DNA from 3 places in the Paraliobacillus zengyii genome. Region 3 is predicted to be linked to each of the others. Evidence: riboswitches for the same ligand, from Rfam matches in the RefSeq annotation. Region 3 holds a riboswitch; each other region holds the start of a gene.
The links. Region 3 has a riboswitch for cyclic di-GMP ahead of DM447_RS17765 (pectate lyase family protein). Riboswitches for the same ligand answer to the same signal wherever they lie in the genome.
Positions count from the first base shown of each region.

Region 1 (7,775 bases), 1.5 Mb from region 3:
CTTCAAAAACAGGGAAAGTACTGTTGATCACTGAAGATAATAAAGAAGGAAGCATTATAGGTGAAGTAGCTGCAATTATTAGTGAACATTGTTTATTTGATTTAGATGCACCGATCAAGCGATTAGCAGGACCGGATGTTCCGGCAATGCCCTATGCACCTCCATTGGAGAAAGAATTTATGATTAATGCTGAAAAAGTGGAAGTAGCTATGAGAAATCTTGCTATATTTTAAGTAGTAAATAGAATTGGAGGGAAAACGTTTTGACTCTCGAAAAAATTACAATGCCTCAACTTGGTGAAAGTGTGACAGAAGGAACGGTAAGTAGCTGGCTTGTGCAAGTTGGAGATCATGTTGAAAAGTATGACCCAATTGCAGAAGTAATGACAGATAAAGTGAATGCAGAAGTTCCATCTTCTTTTACTGGAACAATTAAAGAGTTAGTTGCAGATGAAGAACAAGTAATAGCTGTTGGAGAATTAATGTGTTTTATCGAAGTAGAAGATAACAATGAAGCAGTAGTTGCTGATGAAAGTGTGCAACAGCAAGTTAATGATGAAATGAAAGTGAAAGAAGAATCTACTGATACATCAATGAAAAAACGTTATTCTCCAGCTGTTATGCGTTTAGCACAAGAAAATGACATTGATCTAACTTCAGTAAAAGGAAGTGGACAAGGGGGAAGAATCACCCGCAAGGATTTGGAAAGAACGATTGCAAATCCACCTTCAAAAATTGAAGCAACAGTAGAAAAAAAGGTTGAGCAAAACAGTCACATTAGAAATGAAGAGCAACAAACAGTAGAAACAGCTATTGGTGATAAAGAGATTCCAGTAACCGGTATTAGAAAAGCAATTGCAAATAATATGGTTCGTTCAACAACTGAGATTCCACATGCGTGGATGATGATCGAAGTTGATGTTACCAACCTTGTTAAATATCGTGATGCGGAAAAAACGAATTTTAAAGAGAGTGAAGGATATAATTTATCTTACTTTGCTTTTTTCTTGAACGCTGTGGCAAAGGCATTAAAAAAATATCCGGAATTAAACAGTTCTTGGGCGGGTAATAAAATCATTCAACATAAAGCAATTAATTTATCCATTGCAGTTGCACATGAAAAAGAATTATTTGTACCTGTGATTAAAAATGTTGACGAGAAAAGTATTAAAGGAATAGCGAAAGAAATTGATTCCTTAGCAAGGAAAGCGCGTAATGGTAACTTGACACAACGGGATATGGAAGGTGGTACTTTCACTGTTAATAATACGGGTTCATTCGGATCTGTCCAATCTATGGGAGTGATTAACTACCCGCAAGCAGCCATTTTACAAGTGGAATCAATTGTAAAACGTCCGATCATTATTGATGATATGTTTGCAGCACGAGATATGGTTAACCTATGTCTTTCGTTAGATCATCGTATATTAGATGGCGTAATTTCAGGTAAGTTTATGTCACATGTCAAAGAGATTTTAGAAAACATATCGGTTGACACAACGCCAATATATTAAAAGAAAAATCATCCATAGTCTTGGATGATTTTTTTAATATACTGATATTGTGCGCTTTTTAGTAGAACATGATAGAATAGATATATTATAGTAAAAAGAGGTGTTTAGATGAATAGTATAAAATTGGGTACAAGTGATTTAGAGGTTGGGGAAATATCTTTAGGTTGCATGCGCATGGATGCGCTTTCTAAAAAAGATGCTAGACATGTTATTGAAAACGCAATGGATTTAGGCGTAAATTTATTTGATCATGCTGATATTTATGGTGGTGGAAAGTCAGAAGAGGTATTTTCTGATGCGATTGAAATGAATCCGTTATTAAGAGAAAAAATGATTTTACAATCAAAATGTGGGATTCGTAATGGCTTTTTTGATTTTTCTAAAGAACATATTACATCTTCAGTCGAAGGAAGTTTAAAACGTTTAAATACAGATTATCTTGATATTTTGCTTTTACATCGTCCAGATGCATTGATGGAACCTGAAGAAGTAGCAGAGACTTTCACAAAATTAAAAAATAGTGGTAAAGTACGCTATTTTGGTGTTAGTAACCAAAATCCGATGCAGATAGAATTACTTAAAAAGTATTTAAAAGATGATTTAATCATTAATCAACTTCAGCTAAGTATCATGCACACACCAATGATAGATGCTAGTTTAAATGTTAATATGCAACATGATAAAGCGATTGATCGAGAGAACAGTGTTTTGGAGTATTGTCGTTTACATGATATAACTGTACAAGCTTGGTCACCATTCCAATATGGCATGATCAAAGGTGTATTTGTTGGTAATAAAGATTTTCCAGAAGTGAATGGTAAAATACAAGAGATAGCAGAAAAAAAAGGGGTAACTGATTCAGCGATTGCGATTGCTTGGATTTTACGTCACCCGGCAAAAATTCAACCGGTTGTTGGAACGATGAATCCGAAACGACTAGCGGATATTGAAAAAGCTTCACATATTACTTTAACAAGAGAAGAATGGTATGAGATATATCGTTCTGCAGGAAATGTGTTACCTTAAATATTAATAGAACTCACTACCAACTAGTTTTGGTAGTGTTTTTTTTTACTCGTATAAAATTATATTTCACAAAAACGTCACCTATAGACGCTGTATTCTATAGTATACTTTGGTTAGTTTTTCTAACAAAAATTAGAAGATTACCTTCTATTTAGTTAGTTAACAAATACATAGAGGCAGAAGGACTGGATTGCATGATTAGAAAATGGAAAGAGAAATTTTTAAATAGGGGTATTAGGAGTACATTAATTATTTATTTTAGTATGGTTGCTTTAGTTCCAATAATAGTGGTAGGTTTGCTTTCTTATAATCAAGCAGCAACATCGCTAGAAAATGAAGTTGGTAATAAAGTAAAAGACTATGCACTAGTTAATATGGAGAAATTAGATCGTACAATGTATGAAAGAATAAGGGACGTGCAAATCATGGCAAACTCAGATACTGTTCTGAATGCTATGGATGATAGTGTAGAAACGGAGGATTATTTAGATCAACAATTGGAGACGTTAGGTTATTATGCTTCGTTATCTATAATTAATTTAGACGGAACTGTCATTAGTCAATCTAGTAACGGTAATTCCGTATCATTAGAAACTAATACGACTGAATGGAATGAAGTGGTTGAGAATGGATTATCTATCTCAGAAGTAGTCTATGATGATGCGTTAGATAGCCACGTTTTAGAAATTAATGTACGAATAGATAATAATACAGAGGATAGAGTATTGCAAGCTAAGTTCAATGTTGAGCATATTTGGGATGATGTTAATAGTATTTCAAGTGATAATGTTGTGGTTGAATTAGTAAATCAAGATGGTGAAAAAGTTGCTGATACAATTTCTAGCGCAAGTACTGATGTTGATGCAGAGATAACAGAACTTGATCAGTCATCTCAACTATTCACTGAACTAAATGTTTCTACACCTGGTGAATCAGGTTTTATCAAAGCAAAAAACAGTTCAGGTAATGATGCAATTATAGGGTATGTCAAAAGTGCTGGATATAAAGATTTTAAAGGATTTAATTGGTCGCTAATTGTTAGTGAGCCAACAGAAAACGCATTACAATCCATTGAAAAAGTAGGCGCTGTTATTTTACTAATTGGTAGTATCACACTTGTTACTGCTATTGTATTGTCAATATTTATCGCAAGGAATATTGCTGATCCACTTATTGGGTTACGTAATCAAGCATTAATCATTGCTAAAGGAAACTTAACTCAAAAGGTAGAAATGAAAGGTAGGGGAGAAGTTCGACAACTTTCTGAAGCGATGAACCAAATGATTGCTAATTTAAGAGAAACAATTGAGCACACTAGTGATGCTTCCGATCGAATTGATCAGCAAAGTAATGCATTACAAAAGATTAGTAATACTATACAAATAGGTAGTCAACAATTGACTTCTACCATGCAGGAGTTAGCTAGCGGAGCAGAAGAACAAGCTACTTCTGCAACAGATATAGCATCATCAGAACAACATTTAGATAAGCAAATTGGTAAAGTAAAACATGAATCAGTATTATTGGAAAAGTCTTCGATAAGTGTTTGGAACATTTCGAATGAAGGAACAGATCAGATGAATGATTCCATTACACAAATCGAAGTAATTAATAATGAAGTGAGAAATGCAGTGAGTAAAGTTCAAGGTTTAGAAAAACAATCACAGGCTGTGTCTGACTTGACTGTTGTAATTAACAATATTACAGAACAGACAAATTTATTAGCACTGAATGCAGCAATTGAAGCAGCAAGAGCAGGTGAAGCTGGGAAAGGCTTCTCTGTAGTAGCAGATGAAATTAGAAAGTTAGCAGAACAAGTTAGTTTATCTGCAGTAGATATAGCTGAGGTAATCAATCAAATGCAACAAGAATCTAAATCGCTAGCTGTTTCTCTGGATGGAGCTCATAAGCAAGTAAACAAAGGTGTTACTCAAATAAAGCAATCTGCAACATACTTTTCAACTATAAAAAATGAAGTCACTCAAATGAATCAACGTATTGCAACTGTTACAACTAACCTAAAAAGAATCGAAGATAACAGTAAGGAAATGAATGTTGGTATTATCCAAATTGCTTCTGTTTCGGAAGAAAATGCAGCAAATATAGAAGAAACCTCTGGATCGATAGAACAACAAAAAGAAGCAGTAGATTTCTTATTAGAACAAGCAGAGGTATTAAAGACATTATCAAATAAGTTAAATCTGAGAGTGAAAAAATTTCAAATTGAATAAGTGAAAGCTAATGATACGCTCTCTAATGAACGTACATTAGCTTTTCGTTTTATTGTCTAGTTCCTTTTGTGTTTTGGGATTGCAATATCATAAAAATCAGCTGTTAATTTTTCAAACCCTTCACTTAATTCTTTATCTTTCATAGGTAATCCATGTCCAGTTAAAAGTAATTTTGGTTTTAATTTGGCAAGTGTTTGAACTGATCTTTCTGCATCATCCCAGTCATGTGTAAAATATGCAGGAGGTCCATATAGTTTAATGATTGGTAGAAGTACCGCCAAACTTGATTCGGGATTTTCAGTTGTAACCGCATCGCCTGCAATTAAAATTTTGTCACTTTCTCGGAAAAGGGAGATATGTCCTGGTGTGTGTCCAGGTGTATGAATATAATGCCAGTCATCAAGGAAGGGAAGTTTTCCATCAGCTGACAATGTCTTAGCTAAATGTTTTAAATTGACTGCATCTGTAGGAAACACTGGTGATAATAAAGAAAGTAAGCCGCCACCAACAGTTGGATCAGCTGGTGGATACTCACATGTGCCATCAACAAAAGGTAATTCCTCAGGATGTACATAAATAGATACATCCCAATGCTTTGCTAACTTTTTTGCAGATCCTACATGATCAAAATGAGCATGTGTCAAAATAATAGCTTTTGGTGGAGTGTCATTAAAGCGTTTTTTTGCAGCTGAAATTATTCGCCCATGATAATGAGCAATTCCTGTATCAATAAGTACCCAATTTTTTTCTGATGGATTACCAAGCATGTATACATTGGATACTAAAGTACGATAAACTGCAATATCTTCGGTTATTTCTTCTGCAATTGCATGATCCATGTTTGTTTCTAGATGGGTTGATATATCCGTATGCTTTTCCATAAATATATAGCTACTCCTTTTTTGATTAGTTTGTAAAATAATATTGTAATTATGCATTTCACGCGACTTTCTTGGATTTTATTAGCTTAGCTGCTTTCTAAAAGTTTGTTGTTTAAGACCAAATCACTATAAATTGCGACGTAAGGAAATGATAAATTAGATGGTGAGTTTGTACGTTTAAGCGCTACAGAACTATAAAGAGTAGAACAAATTTTTTATAAAGTTACATCGTATTTTCTATCTTTATTGTAATGAAACAATTTTTTCAAAAAGACTCGATATTCGAATGAAATATGGCACGATACAAAGATAAAAGTCTTGACAACATAAGAATAAAGTCGTAGTATAAAATAACTATTATAAAGAAGTAATAATTACTTTATCAAATGGGGTGAAAGCAAATCGTATTATTTAATTATAAAAAGGCAAATTGTTTGAAAGAACAGGACGCAAAGCTAAGGGTCTAACGTATTTGTTTATACTAGGATAGCCTAGCTACCAAATAATATTACTATTTGGCCATTCTAATTGAGAATAGTTTTATTTTTGTGAAATTACAAGGGGGACACACCAAGATGAAAAACAAACTAGAATCCTTTTTTAACAAAAGCTTACAAAGGCAAATTTTAATACCATTTATTACATTATTAATAGTAGTAGGCATAGTAATCAGTTTCGTTAGTTATACATATAGTGTTTCGATCACAACAAATGAATTAAGTGAAAGTGTCAAACAACAGGCTAATATACTTAGTGGTGCAGCAACAGCTGGAGCAAGTGAAACAGCAATAATAGATATAGCAGATAATACAAAAATTGGTGAAACAGGATATTTTGCCGTTATTAGTAATGGCGAATTTATTGCCCATCCAGATGAAACGATGACGGGTGTAGATATTACACATGAAGAGTATTATGAAAAGATTATCGCTACTAATGCTAGATCTGGTACAGTGGAATATATGTATGAAGGTCAAGAAAAAATATTAGGTTTTTCTGTTAATGAAACAAAAGATTGGATAATCATAGGAACAGTTTATATAGATGAATTAGAGGACAAAGCAACGCCAATTCTTTTACCCATTGCTACTGCACTAATTCTCTCTATTATTATTGCTATTATTGTATCTTTATTTGTATCTAAACAAATCACAAAGCCGATACGTTCCTTACAAAGTAATATGAAGGAAGTAGAAAATGGCGATTTATCTATAACTTTAATACAGAAAAGAACAGATGAAATTGGTCAACTTTCCATTTCTGCAAATGAAATGAAAGAAAAATTACGAACTATGTTAAACAGTGTTTCAGAAGCAGCGCAAGCTATTACATCTAATAGTCATGAGCTTTCCCTTTCAACAAATGAAGTAAAAGCTGCTTCAGAACAAATCGCAGTTACCATGCAGGAAATTGCATCAGGATCAGATACGCAAGCAACACATGCTAGTAATTTATCCATATCTATGCGAGAATTTACGGAGAAAATTGAGCAAGCAAACGAAAAGAGTATCCACATAAAAGACGCTTCAAACGCGGTCCGTAATTTAAGTGGAGAGGGAAGTTCATTGATGCTTCAATCTGTTAAACAAATGGAAAATGTTGATTCAATTGTTAATCAAGCAGTAGTTAAGGTGCAAGGATTAGATGTGAAATCAAAAGAGGTAACAAAACTAGTGTCAGTTATTAAAGACATAGCTGAGCAAACAAACCTTCTTGCTTTAAATGCTGCGATTGAAGCAGCACGTGCTGGAGAAGCAGGAAAAGGTTTTGCAGTAGTAGCTGATGAAGTTAGAAAATTAGCAGAACAAGTTTCTGGTTCAGTTATAAGTATTACAGAAATAGTTAATATGATCCAAACAGAAACTTCAGACGTGACGAACACATTGGAAAATGGTTATCAAGAGGTAAAGCAGGGTAGTGAGCAAGTTAAGAAAACGGGACAAACATTTGAACAAATTAATCAAGCCTTAGTAGATATGTCTAATCAAATTACAATAGTAAATGATAATTTACTACAAGTAACAAATACAAGTAAAGAAATGAATAGTGCCACAGAAGAAATAGCAGCTGTTGCAGAGCAATCAGCTGCAGGAGTCGAACAAACTTCTGCTTCAGCTCAAGAAA
Region 1 covers NZ_CP029797.1:2,150,472-2,158,246, reverse strand. The annotation lists gene DM447_RS10965 (alpha-ketoacid dehydrogenase subunit beta) at 1-233, shown strand, start outside; gene DM447_RS10960 (dihydrolipoamide acetyltransferase family protein) at 263-1,513, shown strand; gene DM447_RS10955 (aldo/keto reductase) at 1,622-2,539, shown strand; gene DM447_RS10950 (methyl-accepting chemotaxis protein) at 2,734-4,770, shown strand; gene DM447_RS10945 (MBL fold metallo-hydrolase) at 4,827-5,651, opposite strand; cyclic di-GMP riboswitch class I at 6,066-6,154, shown strand; gene DM447_RS10940 (methyl-accepting chemotaxis protein) at 6,227-7,775, shown strand, end outside.
Region 1: it holds a riboswitch for cyclic di-GMP, as region 3 does, so the genes downstream of both, DM447_RS10940 (methyl-accepting chemotaxis protein) here and DM447_RS17765 (pectate lyase family protein) in region 3, are expected to answer to the same signal.

Region 2 (7,775 bases), 1.7 Mb from region 3:
ACAAATGCGGGTAATTAATTACAACAGAGGGGGCAGAAGAAGATGCTGTTAGCACTATATAATGTAGATAAACAGTTACATACAATAGATGAAACGGTCCCTAGCTTGACACCATATTTATTAAAACAACAGAATCCAACACCAGTTATAATTGTATGCCCAGGTGGTGGGTATACACATCGTGCAGAACACGAGGGAACACCTATTGCAGAATGGCTCAATGAAATTGGAATAGCAGCAGTAGTATTACATTACAGAATAGCTCCTCATCAACACCCGACTCCGTTAAATGACGCTAAACGAGCTATTCGCACTGTTAGACATCATGCTAGCGAATGGAATATAGACCCAGATCGAGTCGGTATATTAGGTTTTTCTGCAGGCGGGCATTTGGCAGCTTCCGCTAGTATTCATTACGACGAGGGTAATCCTGAGGCGGATGATGCCATTGAACATCAAAGCAGTCGTCCTAATCTAATGGTACTATGTTATCCTGTTATTTCGATGGGTGAATTTACGCATGAAGGTAGTAAGCAGGCTTTACTTGGCGAACAGCCTAATTCTTCTTTAGTGGAACTTATGTCATTGGAAGACCATGTAACAACTGATACACCACCTGCTTTTTTATGGCATACAGCAGATGATGGCGCCGTTCCAGTAGAGAACAGTCTACAGTTTGCTAGTGCTTTAAGTAGAAAAAAAGTTCCTTATGCGTTGCATGTTTTTGAAAGTGGTCGACATGGACTTGGACTTGCGAACGATCTGAAAGATGTCAGTTGGTGGACATCTGTTTGTGAAATGTGGCTAAGAAAAAGGGGATTTTAAAACACAAGTAAAAAGTAAACATAATCTGAATTTCTGTATACTTTAATATAAAATGTTAATCTGAATTTTCTAGGGAATGATGACATTATTTAGGTCTACTCCCTAGTTTTCTCACTATTTTCGTCATCCAATAAGCACTAATCGCTATAACCAAATCAACAAGTAACAGATAAAATGAATTCATTCCTTTATCAAATTTTAATAATCCTACCTTATCTTCAATAATTGCTAATCCAAACGCAAAAAGAATACTTAATAGTAAGATGTATAAATAAAAACTCTTCTTATCATTCGTACAATACTGGTATATAAGTAAAAAAGCTACTGGTAGTGCGGAAGCAGTCATGCTTAGTGCATAGGGGATAAACGGTGTAAGAAAATAGGTGTGAACGAAAAAACCGTGACGCGATAATATAATTTCTGCGTATGTCCAGAGCATATGTACTGTATAACCAAAGAAAAAAACTTCAAAAATTCGTTTGCGATCCACTTTAAAATAAAGAAGAACCAAGGGTGATAAAAAGAAAAGAACAACTATCCAGAATTGCCATGTTCCAAAGCTTGAATAGGCATGCCAATACGAACGGAAAAGTTCATTTAACGCTTCGTTCTTATCATATATATTCTCCCAGTACGTTTGATATTCCATGAAGAGCCCTCCTATAGTAGCAATAGTATTTTCTTATTTTGTGACGTTAAGTGCAATCTATACCGAAAAGAATTAAACCTTAGTTTAATTTAACTGCATTCTTTAGCTTAAAAATATACAATAGCCTTTTTCGTCGAAATATGTTGAATTATAATTAAAAATAAGCTATTCTTAAAACAATACTAAAGTACTAATAAAAGGTGTTACTTAAATAGAATATCACGAAAAAGGCAAACTATTTGAAAGAATAGGACGCAAAGTCATGGGTCTAAGGTATGGATTTATCTTCATTACTATTGATCGCCAGACCACCAAATTACATTTACAGTTATTTTGGCTATACATTTATTTGTGATAGCTTTTTTTATACTCTTTTATCGAACTACTAATAGTTATGAGTAGAACTATGTTAATTAGTATTTATAGATTATAAAAAGAGGTGTAAACATGAGACTAATCAGTATCTCAGACTATGACAACAAAAGTATGGTACTTGCCAAGCCAATATATGATTCGAGCAAACGTGTTTTACTTGCAACTGGTAGAACGATCGATCCTAAAATACAATCTAGACTAGAAAACATGGGCATTAATTTTCTTTTTATAGAGGATGAGGTTTCTAAAGGAATTACAATTGAAGATATGCTCGATATGCCAACATGGACAGACGCCATTCAAGCAGTTAAAACCTTTTATGAACATGCGACGCAAAAAAGCACGCCGGAATTAAAACCTATTCAGCAAGTAGCAGGCATATTGCTTAAAGAAGTAAAGCATAGACCAACACTTATACTTATTCCATCGGGAACAATGACAAAGGAATTACAGCCTTATGCACATGCAGTTAATGTCACCATTCTGGCTTTATTGACTGCCAAAGAAATGGGCTATAATGACTTAAAACTTAGGGATCTAGCAATTGGTTCCTTATTACATGATATAGGTAAAGCAATTGATACAGATGAACAGAAACATCCTGATTCAGGCTTCCAATTATTGCGAACAATTAGTCAGTTTAGTATTGTATCAGCTCATATTGCCTATCAGCATCATGAAACATTAGACGGAAAGGGTTTTCCACGTCAAATAAAGGATAATGATTTTCTAGAAATTGCTCAAATTTGCGCTGTTGCAAACCGCTATGATAATTTAATTGTAAAAAAAAAGCTTCCACCACATGATGCTATGGAAGCAATTATGGCTATGTCAGATCGTTTGTATTCGCACAAAATTGTTACAGCTTTTAGTCAATCCATTTCTACTTACCCACCAGGAACGAAAGTACTGATCAATCATAATCAACCAGCAATTGTTACTGAAATAAACAAACATTTTCATCGACCAATGATAAAAATACTTGCGACTGAAAAAGTGATTGATCTAATTGATAATCCTACGTTTATGATAAAACCATTTGAATCAGCAGTATAGATTACTCTCCGAATAATTTCACTTTAAACGATCCATGTTAGCATTAGGAGGTGTTTAAAGTGGGAAAAGACCGTCAAGAAAAGAAATTAAGAGAAAGTGGACGTGTTGAATCTGATCGAGATCAAGATCTAAGTAAAGCAGGAGCAACTAAAATGTCTAGCCCTGAAGAAGGCAGAAAATTGAACGATGGGAAATAAGGCAGCATAGTATCAAAAAATAGATTTTGAAGAACACTTTTCTTTTTTTAGAAAAGTGTTCTTTATTATATGAAAAATAAAAAAATTAAAAGAGGAATCTAAATTGATTGGATATTTATGTTAAAATAAATATAACTTTGTGGTAAGAGATTACAAAAGTTAATACTAATTTTTTTGTTGAAGGAGAGTTTTATGATTCAAAACGTTTTTAAAGAAGCGATGACAATACTTAGTAATAATTGGTTGAAGATTATCGGAATGGTTCTTCTAACTTATTTTATCAAGCTTTTACTTGGAACAGTGCCTATTCAGGGATCTGTAAGTATTAGAATGGATCCATTAGCAGTATCAAGTTTAGACTCAATACAGTCATTACTAATAGGACCATTAGTAAATAGCATATTGTTTTTTATACTTCTTCAATACATTATCCTAACCAAAAACACGATGAGAAAAAGGTTTTTGACCGCTATCACTTATCCATTTCGAAACGCGCGCTTGCTCTATAAAGGACTTATTGTCTTAATCATTTCAAATTTCCTACTGTATCTTATCGGAATGTTAGCTATATATACAGTAATTATATTTCTTGCAATTATTCCAGTTGGGTTAAATTTAGGAACAGGTTCGATAATAGCTGGTTTTATAATTCTATATGGTATTCTTTTTTGGCTTTATTTAGGTACTTCACAAGCGCTGTATTTGTTACATGATGACCCTAAGCTTGGTATCTTTAGAAGTGTTAAACAAAGTTTCTCCTTAATGAAAGGTAATAGATGGTCCTTATTCGGATTATTTTTATTAACAGGCTTAGGGTTTATCATCGGCATACTACTATTACTAGTTGGAGCAATATTTAGCATCGTGGTATACGAAGTTGCTCGCTTAGCTTTTTACAGAGAACTGTTACGCAAAAAACGAAAGAAAGAATGGCAGGATAAAGTTCAGAGAGTAGACTAGTTGATGTTAACTTATCCCATTAAATGTTTAATGTGCAAAAATATTGCGAGTTGTTATTTTTAGAAACATAGATAAACTAATAATCTAAAGGAAGTTATTTTTATGAAAAATAAATTAACAGGTTACATAGTTCTTATTATTGCTATAATCTCTATTATAAGCTTTGGATTATATAAGTGGTTTATTGACAGTCAATTAAGAACTGATACATTTATTTATGTTTCATTTGTTCTTGCATACTTATTTAAGTATTTAGCAAATGGAGAGACGGATACAAACGCTCAAGACAAAAAGGAAGTTTATTTATCTATAAAGGCATTACGAATAAGTTATTTACTATTGGTAGTTGGTTTAGGGATAACATTGCTTGTAACTGAGGGAACAAGTATGCTAATGGAATTTGAAAATACACCTTTAGTAATCTGCTTCTCGATGAGTATAGTGATCTATCCTTTAGTCCGGGCAGTTATATTTTTAAAGCATGCAAAGATGTGATAACCCGTAAAGATTGTTAGCATGTCTCTTAAACATTATGGAATCAATACAAAGCGAGGTACCCTTAAGTCATGAAAGTCACCGAAGAAAAATTTACTGTAAATGGAATTACTTACAATATTAAAACTCCAATGAATACAGATGCAAAAGCTTTGTCAGATTTACGGCTACAAATTGATGGAGAAACTGAAAATTTAGATAGAGTAAGAGGGGAAGAATACATAGATTTAATTAGATTTGAAGAAATAATTAAAATAGACAATGAGAATGCTAAAAACCTATTTTTAGTTGTAACCGTTAATAATCGAATTATTGGATATTCAAGATGTACAGGAAATCCATTACAAAGGTTTAATCATAATGTTGAATTTGGAGTCTGTGTACTGAAAGAATTTTGGTCTTATCAAATCGGTGGGAATTTATTACAAAAATCCATTAAATGGGCAGATGACAATCATATCAAAAAAATAAATTTAAGAGTAATGGAAACAAACAGTCGAGCAATTAAACTTTATCAAAAATATGGTTTTGAAATCGAAGGTGTTTTAAAAAGAGATAAATTACTTTCTGATGGAAACTACTACAACACCATTATGATGGCTCGATTTAAAGAGGGATGGAATTAAACTACTTACATTCCTTTAAAAAACAAAAAACACATATAAACTAAGAGGAAATCGATCAAATTAAATAATCATTTTTTATGATAAGAGAGGAGAAATCATTTGAATCAAATTTTGTTAATCATTGATGCTCAACAAGAGTTAATTGAAGGTAATCAGGAAGAAAATGCTGTATTTAAAAAAGAACAACTTCTTAGAAACATTAATTTAGTAATTAAAAAAGCAAGCAAATTTGATATACCTATTGTTTTTGTTAGAGACCTAGAAATCGCAGATGGTAAAGACAAAGGATTTCAAGTCCATGAGGAAATTAACGTCACTAAGAATGCAAAGTTTTTTAATAAACTCGCAACAAATGCGTTCCATGGAACTGGACTTCTAAATCATTTAAAGTCTCAAATAATTGAACATATTGTTGTCATGGGCTGTGCAACCGAACATTGTATTGATAGTGCAGTCAGAACAGCAACTATTAATGGTTTGGATGTCACATTAGTCGGAGATGGACATTCAACAAAAGACAGTGCTGTTTTAAGTGCAGAAGAAATTATAAAGCATCACAACGAAACGCTTCATGGTCATTACAATGTTGAAAACTTTTCAATTGTAAGAAATACAGAAGAAGACTTGTTCACTCCAACTCATTATTTATATAGATAAGAGTCAACTCAATTGGTAAATAGGAGGGATTATGTACTTTTTAAAATTTGGATTAATCATGTTAATTATTTTTAGTCTTATATCAATAGTTAATTTTATTTTGAGGAAGCTTTTTAAGATTGAAAAAGTTAAAAATAAGTTTTTTTCTAATAATTATATAAATGTTTTACATCGAAGGGTAGACAAATGGAATAGATATTGTATTGCAATCATAACAATTCTAATTTGGAGTCTCTTTATATTTAATGATTTATCCTACTTGATTTTTATTGGATTAACGGTTCCTCTGGCATTAGATTATGGCGTAAAGGCATTCTTTGAATTGAAGTATAGTGACTACCCAAAACGAGCTATTATAACGTTAAGCGAAATGTTGTTAATGTTAACTGCAGCAATTATAATAGTACTTCAGTTAGAAAGATGGTTTCCTTAAGCTGACGGTAAAATTAAGAAGCAGCCTCCATTCTATAAGAGGTAGAAAGGGCTGCTTCGATTTATATAGATAAAGCTTTAGATGCTAATTTTGGTTTCTATTGTATCAACGTTATCTTGTTGGCCAAAGTAATCCAATGATCGCCCCAATTAACGCTGGCAAAATCCAACCAAGTCCAATTTCATAGAATGGCAGATATAAAAGGTAGAATTCCCTTATCGATTCAATGACTGAAATTCTTACACCCGGAATACTATTTGCTAAAGCGTTATAACCATCAATGATACTAACGAAAAAAGTAAGAAACATCGACACAGCATAAACTTCTTTCTTATTCGCGAAGAAAGAAGAGAAGAGGCCTAACAAAATAAGAACAATTGCTAAGGGATATAAAAACATTAATACTGGAACAGCAAATTGGATAATATTATTTAAACCAAAGTTAGCAATTATAAATGAAACAAGGCATAAAACAAGAACAAATGTCTTATAGCTAATTTTAGAGTACGTTTCATGGAAGAATTCACTACAAGCCGTTATGAGACCAATACTTGTTTTTAAACAAGCTAGAACAATAATAATTGCAAATAAAATAGCTCCAAACGGACCGAAATAGTGTTGCGCTACTTTAGCAAAGATAAGACCACCATTTTCAAGAGTGCCAATGACGGATATACTAGATGCTCCAGTATAGGCAATTAGTCCATAGATCACTGTCATTAAACCCATTGCAAAAAAGCCAGATTTCCATGTTGCACTTGCAATCTCTTTTGTGTCTGTAATTCCTCTTCGTCTAATTGCACGTATGACAACAATACCGAACGCAAGTGATCCCAGTGCATCCATTGTGTTGTAACCTTCTTTAAATCCTGTCATAAATGCAAATTCTTTATAATCTCCAATTGGATCACCAAAGTTACCCATTGGTTTAAGTATAGCTACAATTAGTAAAAGAAACAGGAATAGCAGAAAAGCTGGTGTTAAATATTTGCCAATATAATCTGCAATTTTTGCAGGATTTAATGAAAAATAATAGACCATAATAAAAAATAAAAAACTAAAAATCGCTAACCATAAACTCGCTTGTGCTGGATTAATGAATGGTTCGAATCCAACAACGAAAGGTACGCTAGCTGTACGCGGAATGGCAAAGAAAGGACCAATTGTTAAGTAAAGAAGTAGGCTAAAAGTAAGACCGAAGATTGGATGGACACGACTCGCTAAGTCGCGCAAACCGTTACTTCCCGATAGGCCAATAGCCAATATTCCCATAAAGGGCAAACCAATTGTTGTTACTAAAAACCCAATTAACGCAGGCCAAAAATTTGTACCAGCAAGTTGCCCTAATTGAATAGGGAAAATCAGGTTCCCTGCACCGAAGTACATTCCAAACAGCATCGTACCGATAACTGCATAGGTTGAAAAAGAGGTTCTCTGTTGCATTTTTTATGACTCCTTCTAGTTGTAAACTTCATATTCTTTTATCGACAATAAATAATAGT
Region 2 covers NZ_CP029797.1:1,986,162-1,993,936, forward strand. The annotation lists gene DM447_RS10020 (LURP-one-related/scramblase family protein) at 1-18, shown strand, start outside; gene DM447_RS10025 (alpha/beta hydrolase) at 43-825, shown strand; gene DM447_RS10030 (hypothetical protein) at 911-1,474, opposite strand; cyclic di-GMP riboswitch class I at 1,694-1,790, shown strand; gene DM447_RS10035 (HD-GYP domain-containing protein) at 1,922-2,905, shown strand; gene DM447_RS10040 (YpzI family protein) at 2,965-3,102, shown strand; gene DM447_RS10045 (DUF975 family protein) at 3,295-4,062, shown strand; gene DM447_RS10050 (hypothetical protein) at 4,165-4,557, shown strand; gene DM447_RS10055 (GNAT family N-acetyltransferase) at 4,629-5,183, shown strand; gene DM447_RS10060 (isochorismatase family protein) at 5,283-5,840, shown strand; gene DM447_RS18845 (DUF4181 domain-containing protein) at 5,899-6,273, shown strand; gene brnQ (branched-chain amino acid transport system II carrier protein) at 6,385-7,716, opposite strand.
Region 2: it holds a riboswitch for cyclic di-GMP, as region 3 does, so the genes downstream of both, DM447_RS10035 (HD-GYP domain-containing protein) here and DM447_RS17765 (pectate lyase family protein) in region 3, are expected to answer to the same signal.

Region 3 (7,775 bases):
ATTATACACATGAACAGATGCCACTCTTATACGTGGATGGCGAGAGTCTGAATGGTCAAACCAGTTATGGTGAAAGGTTACAAAGAACTCTGATGATTCACTCAACCCGACTAGAGAAGATTTTCCTGAATCCCAGTAATGATTGTGGGAAATTGTAATATCTGTTGAACCTTTCTTAAGGTCTGTTGAACCATCACCTTTTGACTGGTCAGAATCTGATCCTGCAGTTCCATAGAATAGATCATTATGATGGACCCAAACATTCACATTATCTGTATCAAGTGAAATTGCATCGTCAGGGAATAAAGCCATGCCTAAGTTTCTAATTTCTAGATTACCAGTATATCTCGCTAGTATTCCCCATCCATAGGCATACGTATCTTCTCCGATACCTTCTAAAGTAATATTCATTTCTGAATAACTTGTATTACCTTTCACTTCAAGGTAACCATTACTATTAAGTTGTCCACTCATGTTGTCATCAGTAATTTTGCCAATAAACCGTATTGCAAGTGGTGTTTTATCATATCCCTTTTTTCTTAATGATAAAATTTCTCCTATACCAACTCCAGTTTCCTTATCACCTGAGCTATTGATTATTACTTCTTGCTTAACTGTTGTTGCAGTCTCAGATGTTACATAAATAACTTGAGCTCCTTCCCTAAGTGTCCCATCCTCATTATAAGCTCCTGAAGCTGTGCCATATTGTGAGTTCCCTGCAAAGGCAAATCCAGATCTGTCATGTTCCTTTACGGAAAGTGTATTTGTGTAATCGCTTACACTAGAGCCATCTTTAAGTAAACCGTCCACTTTCATTACATAATCTCCAGCTGCAAGACCTACGGCGTCAGCTCTCCAATAAGAAGCGTAGTTACGAATTAAATCATTGTCAATTTGTTGATATTGAGAATCTGGAGCGCTTGCAGGTTTAATATATACATTATATCCTTCTGCATTACTTATAGGTGACCACTCTACATATGCAGTTTCAAACCAAGCCCCACTGTTAGATATAGAAAGACTTGCAGCACTTACTGTCTGATTTGCGAATCCGACCGTCACCAAAGATAGTATAAAAGAATACAATAAAAAACGCGTAAATACCTTTGTGATTACATTCTTCATTAAAATTCCTCCAATGTTTTAAATTTTCACACCCTGAGCTTACCACCATGACTGTATTTTCATATGACTTAACTTCTGCCTTAATAAGTTGATCTTGTCCATTCACCTCCTTAAACGAAAACCTAAGTTCTCATTTCATATAAGTGCAATTTTCAAAACCGTCTCGACAGAGCAAAAAACCTAACGACTTCTTGTCATTAAGTTACATTACAAAAAACAACACAAGTCATTTGTTTAAATAACTATAGTCATTAATATGCAACCCGACGATCATAGAAAATTACTTTACCTTAGATTCGTAGCTTTGCGTCCCTATTTTTCAATAGGTTTGCCAAATATAATATTATGTTATTCTTGATATTATTAATTTTAACAAATTTTTCTATAATAAGTAAATAATTAGATAGTCCTGTTTTTACTGGCGATTTTTCTTTTATTCTAAAATATTCGAATTTAAAATTTTAAATATGTTGAATTCAATGTTCTAATAATTTAGAATTAATTTATATTAGAAAAAGAGGTGCTTTAATGAATGTTTTAAATACCACAAGTAGAAAAAGAGAGACATATGAAGTTCAACTCGAATATTCGTTACTTTGGGAATGTGCATTGGGGATTGCTGCTGTGACAAACAGTCCTTTAATTAAGACTTTAGAAAAGCCTCAAGAATATTGGGAACAAGTAAAAAGCTCTATCTCGGATGACTTATTAAATCACCTAGCCACCGTAGAAGAGAAAAACACTTGGAAGTCTTTATTACAGCTGCTTCACCAAGAAGAATTTACTGAAATCAAGCATTTCATTTCATACATTACAGAGCTATCTGAAACAGATTTAAAGTATATTTGTCTACCTTTCATCGGCCAGAAATATGACGAAATAAGGCTAAGGGCGGCAATCGGACAACACGTCGCAGCAACCGAATTAATGACGTTAACAAAAGACAACCCTTTTTTTCCTACTTATATCGAATTTATTTGCGATGTAAATGCTGCTTATTTAAAGGAGCATCTCATTGCTGTTATGAAAGGCTGGTTCGAACAGGTTATTAAAAATGAAAAACCAGAAGAGGTTACTACCTATCTAAAAACGGATTTAGAATCAAAAATTCACATGTCTAAGCGGATGTCTCCTGAAGCGTTGGTAGAATGGGCAACTGGTGGGATTATCTATTTACCAGAGCCAAGTATCGGTAGAGTCTTGCTAATTCCACAATATGTTTATCGACCTTGGAATATTGAAGCAGATATAGAAGGAACAAAAGTTTTCTACTATCCGATAGCAAATGAAAGTATATTTCCTAATAAACCGCATATCCCTAATAACTTTCTAGTTCTGAGATATAAAGCTCTAGGTGATGAGGTTAGACTCCGTATGATCAAACTATTATATGAAAATACCTTAACATTACAAGACATCACAAATGAACTAGACATAGCAAAATCTACGGTTCATCATCATCTCAAAATCCTTAGGTCAGCTAGATTAGTAGAGATAGTGAATGGAGTGTATTGTTTGAAGAAAAATGCACTAAAATCATTACCAAAAGAGATGGAACAATATCTAAATCCAAGATAAGGGGAACAAGAGATGGCAGAATCATTAAAAAGAAGTGTTAACGAAGTATCTGAATTTAAGAAAAATCACTCTGCTTTTCGTTTTATTGGTGGAAATGTCATATCTTTTTGTGGTGACCAAATTTATTTGATCGCTATTCCTCTTATGGTTTTGGCTATAACAGGTTCTCCATTGAGCATGGGGTTGGTAGCGGCACTTGAGCGTTTACCAATTTTATTTCAACCACTTACCGGGATATTAGCAGATCGTTATAATAGAAAACATTTGTTATTACTATGTGATCTGGCAAGATGTATAATTGTTGGTTTAATTGGGGTACTATTTATTTTCGACTTATTAGAAATTTGGTTCTTAAATAGCGCGGCTTTTCTTATTGGGATACTAAGTCAAGTATATAATATTGCTCAATTTGCTTCCATCCCAAGGTTAGTACGTAAAGAGGACCTGCAAGCTATCAATTCTATAAATACAGGTTTATTTAATACTGCTGTATTAGTTGCGCCAGGTCTAGGTGGATTGATTATTAGTTTTTACAACCCCGGGTATGCGCTTTTAATAAATAGCTTTAGTTTTCTTGTAGCATTTTTTGCGATTCTAAGTATCAATTTAAAACAAGAGCCTCAAAAGCATGATAAGAAAAGTTCATTCTGGCTAGATATTAAAGAAGGTTTCCAATTTGTTATTCAAACAAAGCCAATACTTTATACAAATCTAGCAATGCTAATTTCAATCTTTGGTACAACCTTATTTTTAACCATGATGGTATTTCATTTAACTGATACAATTAATTTAACAGTAGAACAGACTGGTATACTCATATCGATTGGAGGAATCGGAGCGATAACCGGTGCATTAGTTACTAATTTATTAAGTGAACGTTTCACATACAGGCGCATCTTATTTTTTGCTTCTTTTATCGGTGGGTTTTCGATTATTTTATTTGGCGTAGCATCTAGCTATTTTCTGTTAATTGTATTCAATGCTTTAGGCACTTTTGCTGCCTCATTGATGAACCCTTGTATTGTTACAATAAGACAGACACTAACTCCCGATCATTTATTAGGACGTGTCCAAGCTACGAGTCGATTTATGGCATGGATTCTTATGCCTTTAGCAGCGTTTATAGCTGGTCTATTAGCTAATGAATTTGGAACAAATTTTACGATAGTATTAGGAGGCGTTGTATCAACTTTCGCTTCATTATTTTACCTACATCAATCATTGAAATATAACTAAATAAATTGTTTTTAGAAGAGAGCTATACACTAATTCTCCTCTACGTAATCCTTTTAGATGTTTTATAGGGCTCTTATTTTACATTACTTGATTAATTGTTCCTTCCATACTTTTAGGAAGAGTTGATATCCCATCCATAAATTCCTTTAAAGAAAATAACAATGGTTTACAATTTCCACCAACACCAACAATAATGCTCAAATTATCGGGTGAATAGACAACTGTATGCAATGTACCAAAGTACTCTTTATAGTATTTTGAAAATAATGGTGAAGTTTCATCATTAAAATGATGATAAGCAGCTATAGGCGACAGACTCTCTCGCAATAAGCAACTTACATATTCCTTACGTTTTAATGAGCCTTGTATATCAACACTATTTTTCATTCTCAATATATCCGATTCAAAGTGATTTGTGCATATTCGAGGATTAGAGAAATTTATGACCTGTTGATCTGGGGATGCTTCTATTATTATACTTTTTCCACTTTGATCTGTAATGGAATAGTTGTAGCAATAACCATGCGGAATAGTCTTGATAAAACTTACTGTATCTTCAATGTTTGCGCATTGTTCTAATAGCATTCTAACAATAGTCGTAGCAACAAAACCTTTCTCACTGTGTTCGTTATTTACAAAATGCAACCCTACTACAAGCCCTTTTTCATTCATTCCATCAAGTCTACCAATTACTTGGTGACTAAAACCTACACTAGCATAGCCATTTGTAGGATTCGTAATTACAAGTCTTGCATCGTATAGTTCTGGACTGAAATCGTAATTCCGAGCATAATATCCATCGTTTATTAAAGTAGTACAACCCATCTTAGGAAATCTCACATCATATCCACTAAAGTGTTTAATAGTCGCATCTAAATCCAAGTCTAAACCTTCTGCCAAGCCTTTCAGTTCTTGATAAAGATTCGGTGAAATACCTTTGATTAATTCCTTTACATCTTCCTCATTTTCATTAATCGTTAATTTCCTCAGGTGATCCCAATTCGGTAATGCGATTAATTCTTTTCCTTGCTCTATACCAAATTGGTTATAGTCCCCTTTTAATTCTACTAGTCTTAGAACTAACTCTTCATTCCCAAGCATTTACACGTCCTCCCTTTTTCCAATCTGAGTGACAGGCATTAATAAGTCAAGATCTGAAAAATCCTCGCCACGGTAACATTCTAGTATCGAACCTGTAGGAGCCCATTTATTTTCAATTGCATAACGCATTAATTTCTGATAACCATCTTGAATTTTTGAAATTGGACTTTTAAAAGCCAGTGCTATACAAATACAAGATGCAGTATGCTCAATTGAGTGAATTTCAGAAAGCTTATTTGCATGTGTATCAACTGGTACACAAAATCCAATCTTTGCTTTAATTAAATCTTTTCCAGATAGATAGTTTAAATAACAGCTTTTTATTGGAATATTTAATTTCTTAAGTTCTTTCATCCTTTTTCTAACATGTTCTTTGAATTGTCCAATGTTAGATTCAGCCAAAAACCAAATAATAGTCTCCTCGCTCTTTTCTATCAGATAAATTTGTTCACTTTCACAATTACTATCTAAATAATGTAAACTTACATTCAATCTATCAAGTCTTCCACGTATAATTTGGATCCACTCATCCATCATTCTTTTTTTTGATTTTGTATCGTTTTCCTTTAAATATGCCTCAATGTCTTTAATAGGTATATCTGCTAATCGTAAACTTGAAATTAACTTTATTTTTGCAACTTGACCTTCAGAATACATCCGATACCCACTGCTGTTTCTTTCTACTGACCTTAGTAGATTTTTCGATTCATAATACCTTATTGCACTTTTAGAAATCCCAGTTCTTTCAGATATATCTTGTATTCTCATAAAACCACTCATTTCATCCCCCCTAAATTCTATCTTACATCTTAAAGTTACTTTAAGGTCAAGCGATATTACGAAGATAAAAAGACTTACTATATTAGTAAGCCTTTTAAAAGATACGATTGGTTTCATACGCCTTAAGATCTATGCTTTTACTTTAAATTTTTAACTCCCGTTTCTAATAATTCCATTTGTAGAAGTGTTTGTTCATCTGTAATGACTTTATCTTCACCATTTATGATGGCTTCATATAAATCATCATATACTTTCCCATAATCACCATTTACCGATTTCACTTTTTCTTCGTGGGTCGTACCTTCTTCATCGATATATGTTAGTACACCATAATATTCTAGTGTATCAACGCCAAAATCCTTGTTATCAGGCATGTAAAATAGCTTTAAATGTTCTTCTTGGCGATCTTTCGTCTCTTTCACAAAACAACCCTTAGTGCCGTAAACGACGAAGCTAGGTCTTTGTTTCATTCTAAAATAACTTGATTTAACTGATACTTTTAACCTGCCATAATATAAATCCAGATCAAAATAGTCATTCATTCTTCCAGGTCCTAATAGTTGTCTTACATCATAATGTGTAGAATCCGGCTTACCAAAATAGCTAATGACTTGATCTAGTGTGTGACAGCCATGTTCATATAAAAATGAAAAAGCCGGAATAAACGAATGAACAGACTCTGGTACATGTGGGCGATAATAGTCATAATGCATTTCTACTTCGAGCAATTCCCCTAATTTTCCTTCTTCAATGACTTTTTGAACAGTTAGAAAATCACTATCAAAACGTCTATTTTGATAGGATTGAACAATTAATTCTTTCTCTTTTGCCAATGCAAATATTTCTTTTGCCTGTTCTGAAGTTTCCATAAATGGCTTTTCAACCAAACAGTTTTTATTATGCTCTAATACTTGTTTTGCATATTCATAATGGCTGTCATGTCTGGTGCAAACTACAATGAGTTGAATGTCCTTGTCATTTAATAACTCATCTAAGTCAGAAGTATAATTTACGCCTGCAATTTTGTCCCAATCATCATGCGCAGGGTTTCTTCGATAAATTGTTTTCACATTAATATTGTCTCGTTGCAGTACGAACGGTAAATGATATCTGTTCGTGCTTTTCCCATTTCCAATATAACCGATTGTTAGCATGGTGACCTCCTGATATATGTAATTAATACTGTTAAAACTTAAAATCTGCTTTTACCCTAACTGAAAGGTCTTCAATATTTCCTTCCATTCAGCCATATAAAAAAGCACCTCCTAATGACTAATTTATCATGTTAGGAGGTACTTCTCAATTTATATAGCTAACACTTATTCATTGAATACAACTAAGTAAGTGTCTACCGTATTACATTAAGCCAATTACGTGGAAAATAATACCAACAACGAACAATCCAAGAATCATTGTAATTGGAGAAATTTTCTTTCTAAGTAACCACATGCAAAGAATGGTAAGCAATAAACCAGATAAACCTGGAATTAGACTGTCTAAGTTATCTTGTAAAGTCGTTACGTTATTTGGACTTAACGACATACCAGCAGCTTGTTGTTCCAGTGCAGTTCTAATTCCTTCTGCACCAGAAGGTAAGTTATCCCAATCAATATAGGCACCTTCATCCAATGGAACTTCGGATACAGTTGGTGCAAATGATACAGCTACCCAGCGGTTAACTAAGGAACCTAGAATGAACATACCCAGTATCGAGGCGCCTTTGGTTATATCCTGAAGTATTCCACCAGATAGATCTTCCGTAATTTTGGAACCGGCTTTGTAACCAAGTTCTTGTGTATACCACATGAATCCCATGCGAAGAAGATTCCATAAAACGAAGTAAAGAATTGGGCCAAGTATATTACCAGTCAGCGCTAGAGAAGCCGCTAATGCACCGATAATTGGTTTAATTGTGAACCAGAAAACTGGATCTCCAATACCAGCCAATGGACCCA
Region 3 covers NZ_CP029797.1:3,641,984-3,649,758, forward strand. The annotation lists gene DM447_RS17765 (pectate lyase family protein) at 1-1,125, opposite strand, end outside; cyclic di-GMP riboswitch class I at 1,380-1,468, opposite strand; gene DM447_RS17770 (ArsR/SmtB family transcription factor) at 1,654-2,703, shown strand; gene DM447_RS17775 (MFS transporter) at 2,716-3,939, shown strand; gene DM447_RS17780 (C45 family autoproteolytic acyltransferase/hydrolase) at 4,018-5,040, opposite strand; gene DM447_RS17785 (MerR family transcriptional regulator) at 5,041-5,820, opposite strand; gene DM447_RS17790 (oxidoreductase) at 5,958-6,974, opposite strand; gene DM447_RS17795 (PTS system mannose/fructose/sorbose family transporter subunit IID) at 7,177-7,775, opposite strand, start outside.